Regions from separate parts of the Paenibacillus sp. FSL R5-0749 genome, predicted to be linked through region 1. Evidence: predicted binding sites of a transcription regulator. Region 1 holds the regulator's gene; the other holds the start of a gene.

The links. Region 1 encodes LexA, which represses DNA repair genes until DNA is damaged. Its sites were predicted from a motif close to CGAACATATGTTCG; they were not measured.
Positions count from the first base shown of each region.
Region 2: the regulator LexA is predicted to act here: its motif matches at 2,160-2,173, upstream of recA (recombinase RecA).

Region 1 is NZ_CP152005.1:3,947,684-3,957,837, forward strand. It holds gene MKY85_RS17385 (DUF896 domain-containing protein) at 1-143, opposite strand, end outside; gene MKY85_RS17390 (LysM peptidoglycan-binding domain-containing protein) at 238-615, opposite strand; gene lexA (transcriptional repressor LexA) at 911-1,537, shown strand; gene MKY85_RS17400 (aldehyde dehydrogenase) at 1,646-2,947, opposite strand; gene MKY85_RS17405 (hypothetical protein) at 4,261-4,548, opposite strand; partial or broken gene MKY85_RS17410 (DNA-entry nuclease) at 4,855-4,920, shown strand; gene MKY85_RS17415 (hypothetical protein) at 4,975-5,325, shown strand; gene MKY85_RS17420 (ATP-dependent DNA ligase) at 5,407-6,264, shown strand; gene MKY85_RS17425 (hypothetical protein) at 6,318-7,124, opposite strand; gene MKY85_RS17430 (SOS response-associated peptidase) at 7,336-8,007, shown strand; gene MKY85_RS17435 (hypothetical protein) at 8,105-8,704, opposite strand; gene MKY85_RS17440 (hypothetical protein) at 8,710-9,210, opposite strand; gene MKY85_RS17445 (TIGR04255 family protein) at 9,211-10,005, opposite strand.
Region 2 is NZ_CP152005.1:2,520,931-2,531,084, reverse strand. It holds gene MKY85_RS11390 (regulatory protein RecX) at 13-750, opposite strand; gene recA (recombinase RecA) at 1,026-2,090, opposite strand; gene MKY85_RS11380 (competence/damage-inducible protein A) at 2,334-3,590, opposite strand; gene pgsA (CDP-diacylglycerol--glycerol-3-phosphate 3-phosphatidyltransferase) at 3,699-4,286, opposite strand; gene MKY85_RS11370 (YajQ family cyclic di-GMP-binding protein) at 4,607-5,098, opposite strand; gene MKY85_RS11365 (hypothetical protein) at 5,253-5,423, opposite strand; gene MKY85_RS11360 (RodZ domain-containing protein) at 5,491-6,552, opposite strand; gene MKY85_RS11355 (DUF3388 domain-containing protein) at 6,619-7,386, opposite strand; gene MKY85_RS11350 (DUF3243 domain-containing protein) at 7,584-7,847, opposite strand; gene fabG (3-oxoacyl-ACP reductase FabG) at 8,011-8,781, opposite strand; gene MKY85_RS11340 (pitrilysin family protein) at 8,783-10,063, opposite strand; gene MKY85_RS11335 (pitrilysin family protein) at 10,067-10,154, opposite strand, start outside.

The DNA.
Region 1 (10,154 bases):
TGTTGTCTGAAATTGCTGCGAATATTACTCAAATAAATCTCTCTTAGCTCGGCACGTTCAGCAAGTTCTTCCTCCGACAATCCAGTGGACTTTTGCTTACGAGCCAATTCGTTAATACGTGCTACCAGACTATCTATATCCAAGCTTGTCCCCTCCAAAAATACAAAGTCATATTAACTTTGCCATGATAAAGGCTGCTTGTCAAGCTGACACGCGTTAACTCTCATTGATGTGCTTTTATTCTGCGAATTGCGGTAGAGTTAGTACTTGTCCCACTTGGATCGAAGTCGCTTGAAGTTGATTCACTTTCTTAATTGCTTCTATATATATACGTGTATCCATATTAGTCGGTTTATGTTCCAAAGAAATACTCCATAATGTTTCCCCTTGTGAAACGGCTATCTTTCCTCCAGGCAGAACATCATTCTCATTGCCAGCAAATACCGTTAATACAGTGCTACATCCAATAAATATAATCAAAGAAGTGATGGCTACCTTTAATATCCATGAAGAAATCTTGAAACGCGCTAAAACCTTCTTGTAGTTCCCTATGTTAGACTTCACCAGTTCCGAATTCATCGGTTCATAAATACTTTGATAAGTTGAATATCTCATTAAATACCGCCTCCAAACGTTTGTTCCTATCTGTTGAAATCAATATAACACGAACACTTGTTTTGTTCAATAGATTTTTAGAACAATTGTTCGCTTGTTTTTTGAAGGAGAAATATCTTAATTCAAACCCTTCTGCGAAGCATTTGCAGTATTTTGTTCTGACTTTTGGATAAATTCGGTTCTATAAGTTAAAAAACACTGATTATATGCCATTTTATTTAGAACTTATGTTTGTACGAACGGAGGTTCTATGTTATAATTTTCCCAAACGTTACTAAAATGGGGTTGATACGGTATGTCGAAGATATCCAGCAGGCAGCAGGCAATTCTGGAATTTATACGAAATGAAGTCCGGTTGAAGGGGTATCCTCCTTCCGTACGGGAAATTGGTGAAGCTGTTGGATTGGCTTCCAGCTCAACAGTACATGGACATTTGGATCGCCTGGAGAAAAAAGGTTTGATCCGACGCGACCCTACCAAGCCAAGAGCCATTGAGCTTTTGAGCCAGGAAGAATCTGAGCATTCTCATCAATTTGCTCATAGCGTTGCACGTATTCCTGTCGTTGGTAAGGTTACAGCCGGGGTTCCAATTACTGCAACCGAGAACATTGAAGACTACTTCCCTCTTCCTACACATTATGTAGGTGAACAGAAAGTGTTTATGCTTTCGGTAGTCGGAGATAGTATGGTGGAAGCAGGAATCGTTAACGGAGATTACGTTATTGTCCGTCAACAGCAAACTGCTGATAACGGTGATATCGTAGTGGCAATGACTGAAGACGATGAAGCTACAGTGAAAACGTTCTATAAAGAGAAAGATCATATTCGCCTTCAACCGGAGAATGCGACTTTCGAGCCTTTACGTTTGAAACACGTTAGTATTCTGGGTAAAGTCATTGGCCTTTTCCGAGATATTCATTAATATCTAACCTGAGTAACAAAACTAGATGCAATACACTGAAATACAAAAAGAGGTTGCCCTGATGAACAGGACAACCTCTTTTTATGTTTATATTGTTTTATCGGATAATTATTCGCTGCGTTTCAGAACACTCTTGTGATGCGAGAACACATCAAAGCTCTGTTGTCCGTGATATGAGCCCATACCACTCTCTCCTACACCACCAAACGGAAGATAATGCGAAGTCATATGAGAAAGCGTGTCATTAATACATCCCCCACCGAAGGAAACTTGATTCAGCACCTGATCCTGCAGTTGCTCATCCTGTGTGAAGAGATAAAGTGCCAATGGTTTTGGTCGGCGAACAATCTCATCCAGCATGGGGTTCAAGTCACTGTACGTAAATACAGGAAGAATCGGACCAAAGATCTCTTCTTGCATGACAGGTGAATCCCAGTTCACATCTCCAAGTACAGTCGGCTCAATCAGCAACTGCTCACGCACAGACCGTCCACCTATCAGCGTTTTGCCATCTGTAAGAAATTTCGACAACCGATCAAAGTTACGCGCGTTGACAATATGTGGGAAATCAGCATTCTGTAACACATCATCCCCAAATTTATCTTTGACCTCTGCGCCAATCAGATTAATTAATTCGTCATGAACTTGTTCATGCACAAGCAAGTAATCCGGAGCAACACATGTTTGCCCTGCATTCAGGAACTTACCACGAACAATACGTTGAGCTACCAGCTTCAGATCTGCGTCACTATGGACAATAGCAGGACTCTTACCACCTAATTCAAGAGTTACAGGAGTCAGGTGCTCCGCAGCCGCCTTCATAACAATGCGACCAACACCCGTACTACCTGTGAAGAAAATATAATCAAACTTCTCTTTCAACAATGCTGTGCTGGCTTCGACTTCCCCTTCCATAACGGCAATATACTCCTGAGGGAAGATCTCCTGAATAAGATCATACGTCAGACGAGATACGGCTGGTGTTAATTCAGAAGGCTTGATAACTGCACAGTTACCGGCTGCAATTGCTCCAATCAGTGGACCAAACGCCAGTTGGAAAGGATAGTTCCAAGGTGCAATAATAAGAGCCACTCCGTATGGTTCAGGGTAAATGGTGCTCACCCCATCCGGCATAGCCGAATTAGTTGGGACTTGTTTTGGCGCAGCCCATTCCTCCAGATGTTCTAATGCAAAATCCAATTCACCCAGAACAATGCGAATCTCGGAACTGTAAGCTTCCGCCTCGGATTTGTTCAGATCCACCCGAAGTGCATCTTGAATCCGTTGCTGATACTTTTCGATTCCTTTTCTAAGCTGTTGAAGTGCATTAATCCGATACTCGATATTTTTAGTTTGTCCTGTATAAAAAAATGTACGTTGTTCTGTCACCAATTGTTTTGCCTGATCCATATTAACATCTCCAATTAATTATTTAAAATTAAATTGCTCAAAATTCAATTAAAGTATACCTCTTCTATATGAAACTATCAACATAATATTGAAACATTAATTTGAAACTTTCTGAAATTTGGCAGGAATTTAATAGAACAGAGTTAAAAGTCACTGTTGTTTCATGACTATCAGTATTTACAGGAAGCTTGATTTAAACTTTTGCTGCCCACAATTTAATGCACTTTAGAAAGAATCCTAATTTCAGTTTCTTTTTCATAGGTTACTAGATAAATAATAATGTTTTTTTAGCTACAACAATTATGAAGTAATACAATTCATTAAATTGAGAGGTTTATTAACCATATATAGAAAAACTCCCCTTTCATTAATGATAAGAGAGTTTTTAGGATTATCTATCGGTGAAAGTATGTATTTTGTTAGTTATATGTAAGCCTTGGTTACAGACAAACACAGAAATACTATGAGGATGACCAAGAATGCTTTAGGGGACAATTGGGGGCATTTTGTGGGCACTTTAATTTTTCTTTAAATATATAGGTACTTGCCCACAAAAAGAAAAACCCCTCAGCGCTAGAGCGCCAAGGGATTGAGCTATTAGTACAAAGTAATATATTGATCGCGTTCCCATTGGTGGACTTGTGTTCTATTTATGTTCAATGCTTTCAAAGTGGATCACCCACCATAATAAATCGGCTTAAAACAAGTATTATCAGTGATCAGCTTATCAGAACTAATCATAATTATTCAGACTTTTGTGGGCATTTTGTGGGCGCTTTTGTGGGCGCCCTTTTTTTATTCTTGTAATGAAGAAACTCGTTTCAAATACTCACTTTGATTGCAATACTACTCTGACATTAAAGCAATAAGTCTAGTCTATATAACGCTGGTTAAATCGAAAATTTCCTAATTAAATAATATGCTTATATAGATAATATAAAGTATAAGCTCTCAATTCCAAAGCGATACAATCTCATTAATTAACAGAGACAACTTCGGCTAAAGAAACCCAGCGGAACTCTTCCTCTAACATCAACTTTATTTCACACCTTGTAGAGTTTAATCCCACAACTACTCCTGATATCGGCTCTTCGAAGAAAGGGTTAAATAATATTAAATCAACCGTACTACTTCTATTATAAGAGTCAACAAGCACTTCACTGATTCGTTGCAGTTCCTGATCGTTCCGTTCCGGCTTACCACGTCTCCTCTGTTGTTCACACTAAGCCAACCATGTCTCTCTGTGTTCGGGCAATTCTGGAGGACTCAAACAATCCGTTTCCCGTCAACTTGATGCTCATGATAATCCCTCCTTAGTAATCAGTCCAATAACGTACATCGTTTGTCCGTTCAGGCGCCTTAGGTATCTGCGGCTTTTCGCCTTCGCGCTCCCAGCCCTCCAGGATGACAATATTAGCTGTGTTCGACTTATCCTCCCAATGTATGTAACGCTCAGCTATGAGCACGTCCAGAGCCGCCATAACGTCCGGCTGTTCCTTACCTGTCTTGTTCATAATTTCATGTATGGTAGGGAATACACGCCGTACACCTTTGTAGTTATATAAGATCCGGAGGACCTTTCTTTGATAATCCGTTAACATGTGAATCACCTCATAAATATTATATGCGAACATACGTTCTTTTATCAACAACAAAAATACCCAGTCATTTGGACTAGGTACATTTATAGTAGCACTCATGGGAGAGAGTAATAATAGCTTACACCATTTCATGTAATTTTATTCTTAGTCGGTACACATATCACGTACTCATCCTAATAACTTTCACGGAGTTCTGGACCTTCTTTAAACAATGTGTTGGTTGAACTCCGAATCTGTTTGATTAATATGTTTAAAGGCGTGTTATAATTACCAGATCATAGCCAGAAGCTGGTCAATGTACGTGTTATTGAATACATAAGTCCATCAGACAATCGTGGAGCTGGTAGCTGGGTTGGAAATCAGTTAGAGTAATATCCAGACGGTGCGTTAGTAGAGTTTATATTTGAATGAGGGGTTAACTGTTCTATGAGTAAAAAGATTAACGAAATTAGTGACTACTTTGGCGTGTTTTGTTTAGGAGCTTTAACGTTATCATTATTTGTATTATCAATTATTTTTATTATTAAGGGCTTTATCAATATCTTTAGAAGATTAAAAGGTGTGAAAATAGACCGAATGACGCAATGTACAGCATGTAGACGTTCAATTTCGAACACTGCTATTATTTGCCCGTACTGTGGTGAACATTACGGTAAAATGAACGGATTAGGTGATTCAATACTTATCTGTTTTCTTTTTGGAGTAGGATTATTCGTAGTAGGAATTGTGAGCCTAACAGAGTCCGTTGAATGGTTTGAACAAACGTATATGAACTAATCAACACCTATCGTATTCTCCATAACTTACCGCCTCAATCCTTTGTAGCAAACCGCTATAATTGGGTTGAGGTGTTTTTTTATGTTTATCAGTCCTATGTTATTAGCAACAGCACCGGGCCCCTTCTCACATTCAGAATTCATTTTTGAACCTAAAGTTGACGGTCACCGGTTGATATATTCTCAACAAGCCGGAGAAGTCCGGCTATTCACTCGCCACAACAACGACTGTACCCGTCAGTACCCGGAATTACTTCTGCCGTTTGACTCTGATATTATCTTGGACGGTGAGGTCGCTTGCACTGATCCAGAGACAGGGCTTAACGACTTTGAAGCAGTCATGAGTAGATTCAGCACCAAGCAGGCCAGCAAGATAACGCAGCTCACTCATAAACTGCCTGCCACATTCGCTATATTTGATATTCTTTCCTTCCAAGGACGGGATCTACGTAAGCTACCTCTTATGGAACGTAAGATGATCCTACACAACCTATCTCTTCCTTCCTCTAACTTTGGAGCTGTGCCTCATATAGAAGGCGCTGGAGAGGAGTTATACACTCAGATAGAGGCTATGGGAATGGAAGGTGTAGTTGGCAAGCGCAAAGACAGCCAGTATGTCAGCAGACGGTCCAAGGATTGGTTGAAGGTTATTAACTGGTCCTATACAGATGTGTTCATCACAGGATACAAAAAGGCCGAATTTGGGTGGCTTGCTGCCGTTCCAGATCCAACTGGCAGGATGCGTCCGGTAGGGATTATTGAGCATGGCCCGAGTCCAAAACATAAGCAAGCTTTCCGCGGAGTGTGCCAGCAGCTTGTGACTGGAGAGGACAAGAATCACGTTTACCTGGAACCACGTATACAAGCCAGGGTCAAAATGCGGAACTGGACCAAATCGGGCTTACTGCGTATACCTGTATTTGATCAATTTATTGTCTGAGATAATGCAAAAAAGGCTTCGCAACTTAATGCGGAGCCTTTTGTATTGACTGTTTAATATTCGCTCACTTCAAACGTTAGAACTCGATCAAACAGGATGTAGTCTTTACGACTCTTAAACGGTCCTTTGTTATTATCATGCTTGTCGATTGCATAAGATGCCTTCCCACTCCCAGTTTGTTTGGCTTCATACCAATCAATGAAGTTATTTACCTCCAGCATGCTTAGGTCAAACTCTTTCTCCAAGCCAGTAGTCATTGTAATTACTAGCATCGCGCGGGTACCTGATGGTTCTTGTGGATCTGAGCCAGGCTCTGGTTGTGGCTCGGGCTCTTGCTTAGGAACTCCATAGACATTAAATTCACTAACTTTAATCCCGATATTAACGTTAGGATTTGTCAACGCAACATAACGAACACCTTCTATTGTCTCGGATTCATGAACCATACCATCAATGGCAGTGTCCCAAACAATTGGTATATATTTTCCCTCAGAATCAAAAAACGTAATACTTGCACGATTATCTGCTTTTAATATGAATGAGTAAACTTTAACCTCAGTATCAAACTTGTAAACTACCATCGCTTGGTTGTATGTAGTCTTTGAAGGGTTATTCATGGCTAATGTATTGGAGGTAGCTTCATTGTTATCAGTAATTAACTTCGCATAATCAGTAGAAGTATCATAATCACTTAAATTGGTACTAAAGTTTGTTGGTTTTAAGAATTTAAAAACTTTGTTGTCCAATAATCCTCCTGTATAATCTGTAGCAGCTTTTACTTCTGTTTGGAAAAGAGCTCCTGTAGAAATTAAAAATGCAACAAGTAAAATTCCTACCTTTCTAATAAACAACTTTCTCATAATCATTCCTCCACATCTTTTGTTTCAATCTCGTAACAAGATACACTGATCTTATAAGTGTGTCTAAACATAAACTTGCTGATCTATAAATATCATCTAATTTATTGCATTTTTATTTTATTTTGGATACGCATCTCCACAAATTACCCGTTTCTATTCTTAAATATTTGAGTAAAATTACATATTATAGAGTCTCAAAGGAGGCATTATCATGTGCGGAAGATTTACAATCACTGATCCCTTAGACGCGATAATGGACAGGTACTATGCTTCTATAGCTGATGGGTTTGAGTACAAACCTAATTACAATGCAGCACCCATGCAAAACATTCCCACGATCATCGGGAGCAAAGACGGCAATCGATTGGGTGCACTCCGATGGGGATTGGTTCCCGTTTGGGCTAAGGATGACAAGATTGGTAATAAGATGATTAACGCTCGGGCCGAGACACTAGCAGAAAAGCCAGCCTTTAAACGTCTGATCAGCTCTAAGAGGTGTATTATACCGACGAATGGATTTTATGAGTGGCGTAAGGAAGGAACGGAAAAGCAACCAATGCGTATTCTGATGAAGGATGACAGTCTATTCTCGCTGGCTGGCCTGTACGATACCTGGACAGATCCGGATGGAAACAAATTGAGTACGTGCACCATCATTACAACGGAACCAAATAGCCTTATGGAGGATATCCATAATCGTATGCCGGTCATCTTGCGACCTGAGGATGAGGATGAGTGGCTTGGGAGAGATAATGATAATTTTCAGTCACTACTTGGTCTGCTTAAGCCATATCAAGCTTCTGAGATGAGAGCTTATGAGGTGTCGAAGGAAGTTGGTAATGTGCGGAATAACAATGAGGATTTGATTAAAGAAGTAGGTTGAACAAAAAGAGCAGTAAGGTTATTCCTCCTGCTCTATTTTGCACGCTAAATTAGTAAGGAATACTTTCCCTTGACTCTTCTTTTTTATTTAACATTATTTATAAGATAATTTCTTTTTCATCAATAAGCACATCAATTGGCAATCCTATACGATTGAAATTCCGTGCATATGCCTGTGCTAAATGTTCTCTATATGGAGGTAACAAGCGTAATCTTTCTTCTTTCTTCTTTTTTTCCAGTGTACTTGCAACCTGAACAGGTATATAAAATGTCTCCCGTAATAAAACAACACTGTACTCTAACCCAACATTACTGTCCTGAAATGAATTTAGAAGATAATAATCAAGGTAAGTACCTTGCCTTATTTCATTTATGAGCTTTTGTTTTTTTTCTTTTTGTTTCGAAGTTAGTTTTGCTAAGTCAACCCCAGGTATTTCCTTTTCCATTAATTTCTTTAGTGTGACACTTAAAGGTTCTATAGGACAGATAGCTAAATTAGAAACCTTAGAGTTTTCTAAATCACATGCTTGTGTAACCACTATAGACTTACTAATTTTCCCACGTGCAATTTTATAGAATGGATCTTCTTCAGAGTATTGCATCATCGGAACAGGTAAATCCAGAAGAATATCTCCTTGAGATAAATCTGTCTCATAGTTTGTTTTTAAATACCATTCGTATCCACTGGTTGTGCTCACAATCTTCACCCTCGCTCCAAGAAAACTATATCTTTTATACTCGAACTAGAAACAGGAGACTCCTTCAATTTGTTACTACTGTCTGTCACTCCAAATGTAAGATATCCTAAGTCCTCTGTGTCATCAAAAACTTCAATTATCTCTGGTTCGTAAGTATGGTAAGCTAGTTTTTCGACATTAGGAGCGCTCTGACTTTTCAACTGGCGTTCCACTTCGACCGCCTCCATTTTAGAATCCGAATTGAAAAAAGTACTTGAATTTCTTATATCACCTAAACCATACTCATTAGCATTAGTTATTTTAACCTTGAGATCGGTCTGTTCTGAAATAGTTGGAACGGATCCAATTGCTATGGACAATCCAAGCGCAACCAACTTGTTCCAGTACTTTCTTTTATCTTGTGGTTTTTCAATAGTGTACGTGTTAGTAAAAGTATTTGTAGTATTTGTAGTACTTATAGTATTCACTGTCAAATTAGATGTGCTATTTGTTAATGTTAAATCCAATTATTCAAACCTCCCCTGAAGTTCACCTGATATTGAGGTCAAAAACCAACGATCAATAACACGGTGTGCCCCATCAACCCAAACTTTAAAATCTTTTTCAACATCCATTTCGTCAACATTTGATCTAAATGTTAATTCCCACATTAGCTTCGATTCCCCATTAACCTCTCCGCTCGCAAAACTGATTAATAGTTCGCCTATAGGATCTGAAGACTTAAATGCGACCAAATAACTCATACCAGGTATGGATTTGGATAAATTAGTTGCATCAAAAAGACTTTGATCATAATTAATATTTATTTTTAATTTACCAAGTAATTCATGAATGTCTTCCTTCTCGAAATCAAAATCAATCGCATTGATGTACCTAAGTTGAAGTTGAGTTATGATTAAATCTTCTTTTTTGGGATGTAGTTTATAAAGATTGTCTACTAATTGAATTGAACGAGTGTGGAAATTATCCCATTCGTAATTAAGGGCTTCATTTAGAGTAAGTATTCCTGGACCTATTTGCACCATAGGCCACGAGTGGTTGTCTTGTGTAAACCTATGTTGCACTTGGTGAGTTGCAAATTCTTCTGGTATACCTGCATGAGGTAGTTCATGATATTCTGGATATCCTGTGTTTAAAAGATGATCGTACATTTTTGCGAAGAAAATTTTGTGAAATTCATCAGTTTTAAATGGTTGTAGGTTACCACCGCCTAAATTAATATTCTTAGGATAATCTTTTTTAGTTGTCCACTTAATCTCCAGCACCGTCTCTAATAGCGGCTTGTTCTTTAAATTTTTCATACAACCTCCGAGTAATACACCGATTTAGATATAAATATGTCCTGTATACAGTCATTTTAATCTTAATTAACCTAACTCACAAGCAGGAATAAAGCTATTAACCCAAATTTAACAGTGTATTACTCATCAGCTCTATTCAATTGTACTGT
Region 2 (10,154 bases), 1.4 Mb from region 1:
GACTCTAGTCTGCTAATCCCATAACAACGCTTCGTCATCTTCGGCGTCTTCAGTCTCATCTTCTTCAATTAAACAATTCACGACCCGGCGCACCATATCCATTGAAAAACCACGTCTCATTAAGAAGGGAAGCGTTTTATTTTTCTTCTCTTTGACGTCCCCTTTGACCTGATTCCATTTTTTTCGTCCGGCACTCAATGCAGTCTCAAATTCTGCATCCGCACTGACACCTTCCAGCGCTTCAACAATAAGATCATTGGCAATGCCCTTTTGACGGAGCTCTTGCCTTATCCACAGTTTTCCCTTCCGCTTGCCCTCCATACGCTGTCTTGTCCATTCCTTCGCAAATAGGTCATCATCCACCAAATTCTCGCGCTCAAGTCGATCCAGCGTCTCTTCAATTAAAGGTGCAGCAAACTCTTTTTGACGAAGTTTCTGACTTAATTCATGTCGTGTACGCGGCTTATGCTCCAAAAAACGTAGAGACTGTGTATACGTCCGCTGTCGCTCGTCAGCTACAATGATTTCTTCCAGATCCTTCTTCATAAACGTATTGCCTTGAGTCATCCTGTATTTAATCATTACATCTTCAAGAACCGTTATGGAGTGGATGCCAAAAGAGATTCGATAACGAGCTTGCCTGTGCTTTGTCCGTTCTACACGCGTAATTATAAGTTCTTCGTTGTCCGGAAATTGGGATAGGCCATCCTGTTCTGCTTCTTCATATAAATCCTCGTCATGTTGATCCATTCAGGTCTCCCCTTTCACATCATGTTCATTCTGACTACGTCAAGCACATCTTCACATAAAGAATGCTAATACAAAAGGCCGGGAACTCAGCCCGGCCTTTATCTACACAGTAGCGTGCCAACAGCCCCTGTCCACTGGGACAGGGGCTGTTGGACAGCAAGAGCAGTCCCACTACAATCCACTTATCCAGATTGATCCAAGCTCAATCAGATAAGTTTATGGAGCCCAGTGGGAAACACCCTCAGGGCCTCCCAAGCAAGGGAGGCTTTGAGAGATTACTCGTTGATTTCAAACAATTCTTGTTCTTCTTCTGCTTCTTTTTGTTGCTCTTCACTCGTTGGCGCAGGAACTGCGGTAGTCAAGTTACTAGCTACCCGAATTTTTTGTTCAATGATTTCAGCAATATCTTTATGCTCTTTCATGAACTGCTTCGCGTTCTCACGGCCTTGTCCTAAACGCTCACCTTCGTAAGAGTACCAAGCACCACTTTTATTAACGATGTCCAGCTCAGTACCAATATCAATGATACTGCCTTCTCTCGAAATACCCTCGCCATACATGATATCCACTTCCGCTTGTTTAAACGGAGGTGCCACTTTGTTTTTCACAACTTTAATACGAGTACGGTTACCAATCATGTCATTGCCTGATTTGATACTCTCAATACGACGTACATCCAGACGTACCGTAGAATAAAACTTCAGAGCACGACCACCAGGTGTTGTTTCCGGGTTACCAAACATAACGCCGACTTTCTCACGAAGCTGGTTGATGAAGATTGCGATTGTTTTGGATTTGCTGATTGCACCAGACAATTTACGCAACGCCTGAGACATCAAACGCGCTTGCAAACCAACGTGTGAATCACCCATTTCGCCTTCAATCTCTGCTTTTGGAACCAATGCAGCTACAGAGTCAATAACGACGATATCTACTGCACCACTGCGTACAAGAGCTTCTGCAATTTCCAGCCCTTGCTCACCCGTATCTGGCTGAGATAGAAGCAATTCGTCAATGTTAACGCCCAATTTACTTGCATATTGAGGATCAAGAGCATGCTCAGCATCGATAAAGGCTGCTTGTCCACCAACACGTTGTACTTCAGCAATCGCATGCAATGCGACAGTTGTTTTACCTGAAGATTCAGGTCCATATATTTCAACAATACGGCCTTTAGGCAAGCCGCCTGTTCCTAATGCAATATCCAAAGCCAAGGAACCGCTGGGAATAATTTCCACATTCATATGAGTGGACTCACCCAGTTTCATGATGGATCCTTTACCAAATTGCTTCTCTATTTGACGGAGCGCCATATCAAGCGCGGCACGACGGTCTGACAATAAGCTCACACCCTTTACTGTTTATAAGATAATGATACCTTGTTTTAACACGTTTGCCAAGCTTTTTTTCGAACATACATTCGTTTTTTTTGTAAAGGCCGAGGCGCCTCTTCCTCAAAGAAACTTTCCATTAAACAGAAAAAAGAACCGTAAACAAGGCTGTAAAGCCTAATTCTGCGGTTCTTCCGTCTTCCTTAATTATACTTCCTTAGAACTTCAAATGCAATCGAAGCTATTAACTAATCAATCCATCGCCACAAGTTTTTGCCATAGGCGATAGAGAATCGCTTTGGCTGAACGAATGCGGACAGTCTCGCGATTACCATTAATACGCAGCTCATGAATTTCCGTCTCTTTTCCACGTTCAGCCAGAGCGATGAAGACAAGTCCGGGTGGCTTGCGTTCCGAATATCCCGGTCCAGCTACACCGGTAACAGCCAAGCCAAAATCAGCATCGCCAATCATGCGGATCTGCTCAGCAAGTACTTTTGCAACCTCAGGACTTACCGCTCCAGGTGCATCTTCACCTTCCAGATAATCATGAGGCACATTCAGCAGCTTTTCCTTAATCTCATTGGAGTAACAAACAATTCCACCTTTGAGCATTGAAGCACTTCCCGGTACAGAAGTCAGACTTTGCATGACAAGACCTCCTGTGCAGCTCTCAGCAGCGCTAAGCGTCAGCCCCATGTCAGACATCATGGTTACAATTGTGTACTCTATAGGCACATCCTCGTTCGCGTAGAGATGTTCTGTCAAACGCTCCCGAATCTGAACCTCCATCGCATCCAGCTTCAGCTTCGCCTCTCCTTCACTCGTAGCCTTAGTGGAGACACGTACCGTAACTTCGCCTTCGCTCGCGTAAGGAGCAATTGTAGGGTCTGTCTGCGCGTCAATCAGATCCAGCAGTCGATCCTCCAGAGCAGATTCACCGATACCTGCGAATTTGAGCATTCGGGAATAGATCGGCATTTCTTCTGTAAGCACATGCTGGAACAGCCAAGGCTTGACTTCCTGTTCAAACATTGGAATTAGCTCTTTGGGTGGTCCAGGCATCACAACATAATGTTTATCATTATCAGAAATCGCATTTCCTGCCGCAAGACCCGTTTCATTGGCCAGAGGTGTCCCACCCTCAATAACAATAGCCTGACGTCGGTTATTCTCTGTCATGTCCACATTACGATCTCTGAAAAAGCTCTCAATTTTATCCATCGCCATTCGATCCGTATGCAGTTTTCGGTTAAGAACAGCTGCGAGCGCATCCTTGGTCAGATCATCTTGAGTGGGTCCGATGCCACCGGAAAATAAAATAACGTCAGCACGGCCCTGTGCAATGCGAATAGCTTCACTAAGTCGGTTCAGGTTATCCCCAACCACTGTTTGGAAATATACATCGATCCCCATCGCAGCCAATTCACGGGATAGGTATCTGGCATTGGTATTGACGATTTGTCCAAGCAGTAGCTCTGTGCCAACTGCAATGATTTCTGCCTTCATTGAGCATCCTCCTGTACATGTGGTGAGTGATCAAAGGGCAATAGGATAATTTCCTATTGCCCCTGACCCAATGCTTCCTTCATGATTACCCATTTTTAGAACCAACTATTATGCTTTTGTTAAATGAAGCAGGTTTTTGTTTTTGATAAAGTAATCGATACCCGACCAGATGGTAATAAGCGCTGCTGCCCATACTGCGATAATATCGACGTGAATACCCGTGTATGAGAACGGGAAATTGTTCAACAGCAACAACACAATTGCCACAATCTGCACTACCGTCTTCAGCTTGCCCCAGGCACTCGCAGCAACAACCGAACCATCCAGCAATGCGATTTGGCGCAAGCCGGTAACTGCAAATTCACGACTAATAATAACCACTGCAATCCAAGAATCCAGCTTGCCCATCTCCACGAGCGAGATCAAAACTGCAGTAACCAACAGCTTGTCTGCGAGCGGATCAAGCAGTTTTCCCAGATTGGTAACCATGTTATTTTTCCGCGCAAGGTATCCGTCGATTCCATCTGTGCTTGCGGCGATGATAAAAATAACAGCAGCAATCAGTTGATTATACGGAAGCGAAAAGCTTCCAAGCTGCAACGGCTCTGGATAAAATGGAAAATCCACGAGCAGGAACACCATCAAAAAAGGGATTAAGCAAATTCGTGCAAGCGTAATCCGGTTGGGTAAATTCACAAGACGCCCTCCCTCATATCCTCCATTACTCCAAACAATCATCATAATCCCGTTATCATCATCCGGAACATGAAATGTACAGTTTCAATGTCAATCCATATTAACATGATCCCACTATGTAGAAACGCAAAAAATAAAGTCAACCGCTCAAAAGCAAAACCGCTTTAAACGTTCCGGTGACTTCCAGAAGATGTACTGCTTTTCACAAAGTCAGCAAACGATGAGGACTGGACTTGATGCATGACTGCCAGCAATGCACACTTAGTATAATATACGCCTAATACCATGTCAAAAAACACTTCTGCTACAAGAAGGTCTTATTACTTGAAATTTGTATATTGCAAATCCAGAGGCAGGTTGGCACCATTTAACAGCTGCATGACTGCTTGCAAATCATTTTTACTCTTACCCGTTACCCGTAGCTGGTCTCCCTGAATCTGACTCTTCACTTTCAACTTGGAATCCCGAATCAGAATATTGATTTTTTTGGCGATGTCCTGATCAATCCCCTGTTTAAAATTCAAGCGCTGGCGGACAGTACCAGAAGATGCTGGCTCTACCTTTGCGTAATCAATGTTTTTCAATGGTAGACCACGCTTCGCCATTTTGGATTGAAGTACGTCAATGACAGCCTTAAGTTTGGTCTCATCATCAGATACGATTGTTAACGCATCCTTATCCAGTTTCAGGCTGCTCTTGCTGCCCTTGAAGTCATAACGAGTGCCAATTTCCTTCTCGGTTTGTGTAACGGCATTTGTCAGTTCCTGCAAGTCCATTTTGGACACGATATCAAATGAATTTTCTGAACTCAAAACAGTCACCCTTTCAGTTAATCATATGTTCTGTAACATTATAGAGGATACCCCAAGCAAAAGTCTAATTTCAAGCTGTTCTATACAAAGAAAAAAGCATTTTTGGCTTCCACCTGAAGTGGCTGCCAAAAATGCTTGCTGGTCCAGCTTCCAACTAATAGCGGCTGCGGTTGGGCTGTCTGAACATATCGAGCACACCCAAAAGCACATGTGCAAGTCCAAACCCCAATATTCCGTAACCCCAAGCACTTGGAGTCAGATAATAACCCAGGAGGCTGACAATGATCCCTAAACCCGTTACGATCCAGCTGACTGTCACAGCCATCCACCTCACTTCACCAAAAGTTAACTGCAAGTTAAGACACAGTTATTGTCTCCTGCAGTTGACCGGGTTATTCGCTACCAGTGGTACCCTCTGTACTGTCCGTTGAACCATTTTCAGCACCTTTGGAAGTAGCAGTATTGCCAGTGTCTTCACCAAGCTTCAAACGGATCCGATTGGTTGCCTTACCATCCGTTACAACTTGCCCGCCAACCTCAATCGTGGTCGCTGCAGCGTAACCGGACTTAATGTACATGCCTGCACTATCCAGCTCAAAAGTATAGCTGTCGCCTTCGGCTGTGTTACCATACTCCAACTTCTCTCCGCTGGAGTTCTCGCCCTTGTATACTTCCAGCCAGCTATGACCTGTGGCTTTGATCGTAACCGTTACAGGTTTGCCTGCACTTCCGTTAACTTTGAAGTTCGTAATATTGCCTGACTTCCCATCTTCTGCAACCGTTACAGCAGACGATGAATTATCTGTCGGTTCTTCCTGATTTTCTCCCGTCTGACCGTCTGTTTGGCCATCAGTTTGACCATCAGTTTGACCATCCGTCTGTCCTTCCGTGTCTGTTCCGCCACCGTTACCGCCAGCGTCGCCTTCACCCTTACCATCAGTGCCTGAGTCTGTTGCAGGCGGATTAGATGCCTGTCCGTTATCGGCAGGCTGATCCGGTTTATCTTCAGGCTGTTGTTGACTGTCTGTAATTTTGACCGAATCAAGTCCTTGATTATCCGTTTCATCACCATTGTTATACACCACGTATACATACAACAGTACTACGATCAAAACAGGGAATGTCCACATCAGTGCGACAGACATCCATCGATTACTACGCTCAACCGGACGGCTGGAACGCTTCTGTATTACCGGTTCCATCGTTGCTTCCGCCTCTTCTGCCGGTACGTCTTTTTTGTGTCCCTCCAGCAGCTCATCAGGGTTCAGTCCAACGGTCTCCGCATAGGTTTTAATGAAAGCACGCACATAGAAGCTACCCGGCAGCACTTTATAGTCTCCTGCTTCTATGGCCTCCAGATACCTCTTGCGAATTTTTGTCATTTCCTGTACATCGTCAAGACTCATCCCTTTTTGCAGCCGGGCCTCTCTTAACTGCTGACCCAGTTCAGACATGCCATCTCCTCCTTATGTTTATCTCATGAGTTGTTGCTAATCTATTCCATGATTCCGTACGGAGCCTTATAGTTCGTCGGTATAGCTTGCCGTAAACGTATCATAAATAATTTCTTCATTTGGAATATTGCGCAATTCAATAATAATATCAAAATCATTAAAATCATATTCGGATTCCTGCACAAAAATATCCGGATGTTCGATAACCTTTGTACTTGGCATCGACATAATATCCTGCAACAAATTGTAATGCCGCTCACTGGAACGAATCGTACTTACAATTCCATCAATGATGAAAACATTGTTCGGGTTCAATTCGTCTTCGGACATTTGACTTCTTATCGTCTGACGAAGAAGTGTGGAGGAAACAAAAGTCCATCGCTTCATCGCACATACGCTGCCCGCAATAATGGACTCCGTTTTACCAACACGAGGCATTCCGCGCAAACCGATGACCTGATTGCCTTCCCTCTTAAATACTTCACCCAAAAAGTCCACAAGTAACCCAAGTTCATCTCGTGTGAAACGAAATGTCTTGCGATCATCCGAGTCACGGTCAATATATCTGCCATGACGCACAGCCAAAATATCCACCAATTTAGGTTGACGCAAAGCCGATACGGTGATGCTGTTGACTTTGCCAAGCATTTCACCAAGCAAACGGATTTTCTCATCATCATCCGATTCAAGCAGCATACCTCGCGTTTTGCCTTCCACACCGTTAATGGTCAATATATTCACTTCAAGCATCCCCAGCATCGAGGCAATATCGCCTAACAAACCGGGTCTGTTCTTATGTATTTTATATTCCATGTACCATTGTTTAGATTCCATTTCAACACCCCGTAATGCATTATTCCACATTATTCGACAGCAACAGAACGTGTCCACTGGACAGCAAACTGAGACATCTTCTAAAAATGGGTCACGTTAATGATATATAAAATGAAAATGAATTACAAGAACAGCTCTGTAATCCGTTTGTAATCATTAGAGAAAAGCCCCCTTGCGGGAGCTCTTCATCTGTAATCTTATGCGTTTTGTTTGGCCAATTTGACCATCAGGCACGCGATCGTACGACGCTCATCTGCATCGCCGACATCCCATAACTCTTTCAATGCCCGGTTGGAATGGTTCGCCGGATCGACTTTCTCATCAAGGAAATCGCCGATTTCATACGCAAGTTTGTTGATGGTTTCTTCACTCATCCCCATCTTCTCTGCTTGCAGTACGCGGTCACCCAGGAACTTCTTCCATGTGTCAAAGCTGGAGAGCACTGTTTTTTCTGTTGACATGATAAATCCTCCTTAGATGACGCATGAGATTTAAAATCAACAGTTGTAATATGTGCTTTCGAAGCATTTTATATACGAGCATTTTGAAAATAATCCGGAAGACGGATGCTTCTCGGCCAACCTTCACTTGTTTCGTTCATAGCCACTCAAGTTTACTTGCTGCTTACGTTAACCAACCGCCATTTGGACTGATAATCTGCCCATTGATATACCCCGATTCAGGGAGGGCCAGAAAATAAACCAGTGATGAGATTTCATCAGGTTGAGCAAGTCTTCCTGCCGGAATTTCCTCTTCCAGCATCTTCAGTTCACTCTGATCCAGATGGTTCAACATGGATGTCTGAACGGCGCCAGGAGCCACAGCATTTACGGTTACTCCGGAAGGTGCGAGTTCTTTTGCAAGTGCCTTGGTGAATGCATTCACCCCGCCCTTGGTTGTGGAATACAGCACCTCGCAAGAGGCACCAGACAGCCCCCAGATCGACGATATATTAATGATTCGACCATACCTTTGGGAGATCATGTGAGGCATCATTTCCTGTGTACACATAAAGGTGCCTTTGAGATTAATGGCCATCACTTCATCCCAGATCTCCTCTGTAACATCAGACAACATCCCATAGTGCGAGATTCCTGCATTGTTCACGAGGATATCTGGCATGAGATTGTGTGACTCCAGCTTCTCACGCATACGTTCAATCTGTTCCCGGCTGCGAAGATCCGCAGACACCGTCATGATTCTCCCACTGCCCTGTTCCATGCACCGTCTGGCAGCTTCATTCGCTGCCTCATGCGATTTCATATAGTGTATAACAACATTCATTCCCACTCTGGCGAAACGTTCTGCGATAGCGGCTCCGATGCCACCGCTTGCTCCAGTCACCAGTACAGTCATTTCCCCAATTGCCTTCAATTGTCCTGTTCCCCTCTCCATATCAAGGACTCACGACTAGCGATACAGCCAGTTGATCCCAGCGAATATGCTCTCTCAGTCTGAAATTTACATCTTCCAGTGTAATCGATTCATAGAGCGGAAGCATATTGAAGAAATCACCGCCACGGAATTGCTGACGTGTAAATTCATGCGCAATGTTCTCCGGAGAATTGAGCATACGCAAATATCCGCCTATTTTCTTTTTGCGTGCACGTTCAAAATCCGTGGATTCGAACCCCTTTTCTACAATGGCATCCACTTCTTCACGTATACGTGCCAGCAGTTGATCCGGATCTTTCGTGTCACCACCAATAGCTGAAAACGCATATTGCGGCGAACTGTTATACTCATGTCCAAAGCTGTCCGAGATCAGATCTTCATCATAGAGCTTCTGAAATAATCGTGTGCTTGAACCAAACAAAAGATCCATCATCAGCTGCGTTGTCATATCCCGCCGCAACAATTTTTCTCCAGTAAGTCCAATGTCCGTCTCCTTGAATCCAAAGAGACATTTTGGCAGTGAAACAGCCAGTTTGGCTTCCCGTCTGGCTTCTCCTACTTGCTCTGGCTCCGGTTCGAAGAAACGTTCGATACTCCCCTGTGGCTTATAATCCTTCTGTTCTTGGTTCGAACGAACCATATCAATCACTTCCTGTGGATCTACACCACCTACCACGATTAAGAGCATATTACTCGGGTGATAGAAGGTGTTATAGCACTCATACAACATCTCTTTGGTAATCGTACGAATGGATTCCACCGTTCCTGCAATATCGATATGCACCGGATGTTTCTGATACATGGCTTCGATCAATCCAAAATAAACTCGCCAATCCGGATTGTCAGCATACATATCAATTTCCTGCCCAATAATGCCTTTTTCCTTTTCCACATTTTGATCCGTAAAGTAAGGATTTTGCACAAAGTCAACTAATGTTTGTATATTTTCATTCACATATTCGGTCGCTGAAAACAAATAAACCGTCTGATCGAAGCTCGTAAATGCGTTAGCTGAGGCACCGTGAGACGCAAATGTTGCAAAAATATCGCCTGTGGGTTCTTCAAACATTTTGTGTTCCAGAAAATGGGCAATTCCATCCGGAACCTTGACTGCTTCCTGTCCCTCAACCTGAAAATGATTATCCACCGATCCATACTTGGTTGCAAACGTAGCATACGTTTTCTGGAATCCCGGTTTAGGCAAAATATAGACATGCAGTCCGTTATCCATTACTTCGTAATATAGTGTCTCCTGCAAATGTTCATACCGAATGCTCTCCACCGACTATTCCTCCTTCTCGTCCCGCAAGAAATAAATCGTATCCAGACGGAACTGTTCTGCCGCCTCACGAACATCTTCCTTGCTAATATGT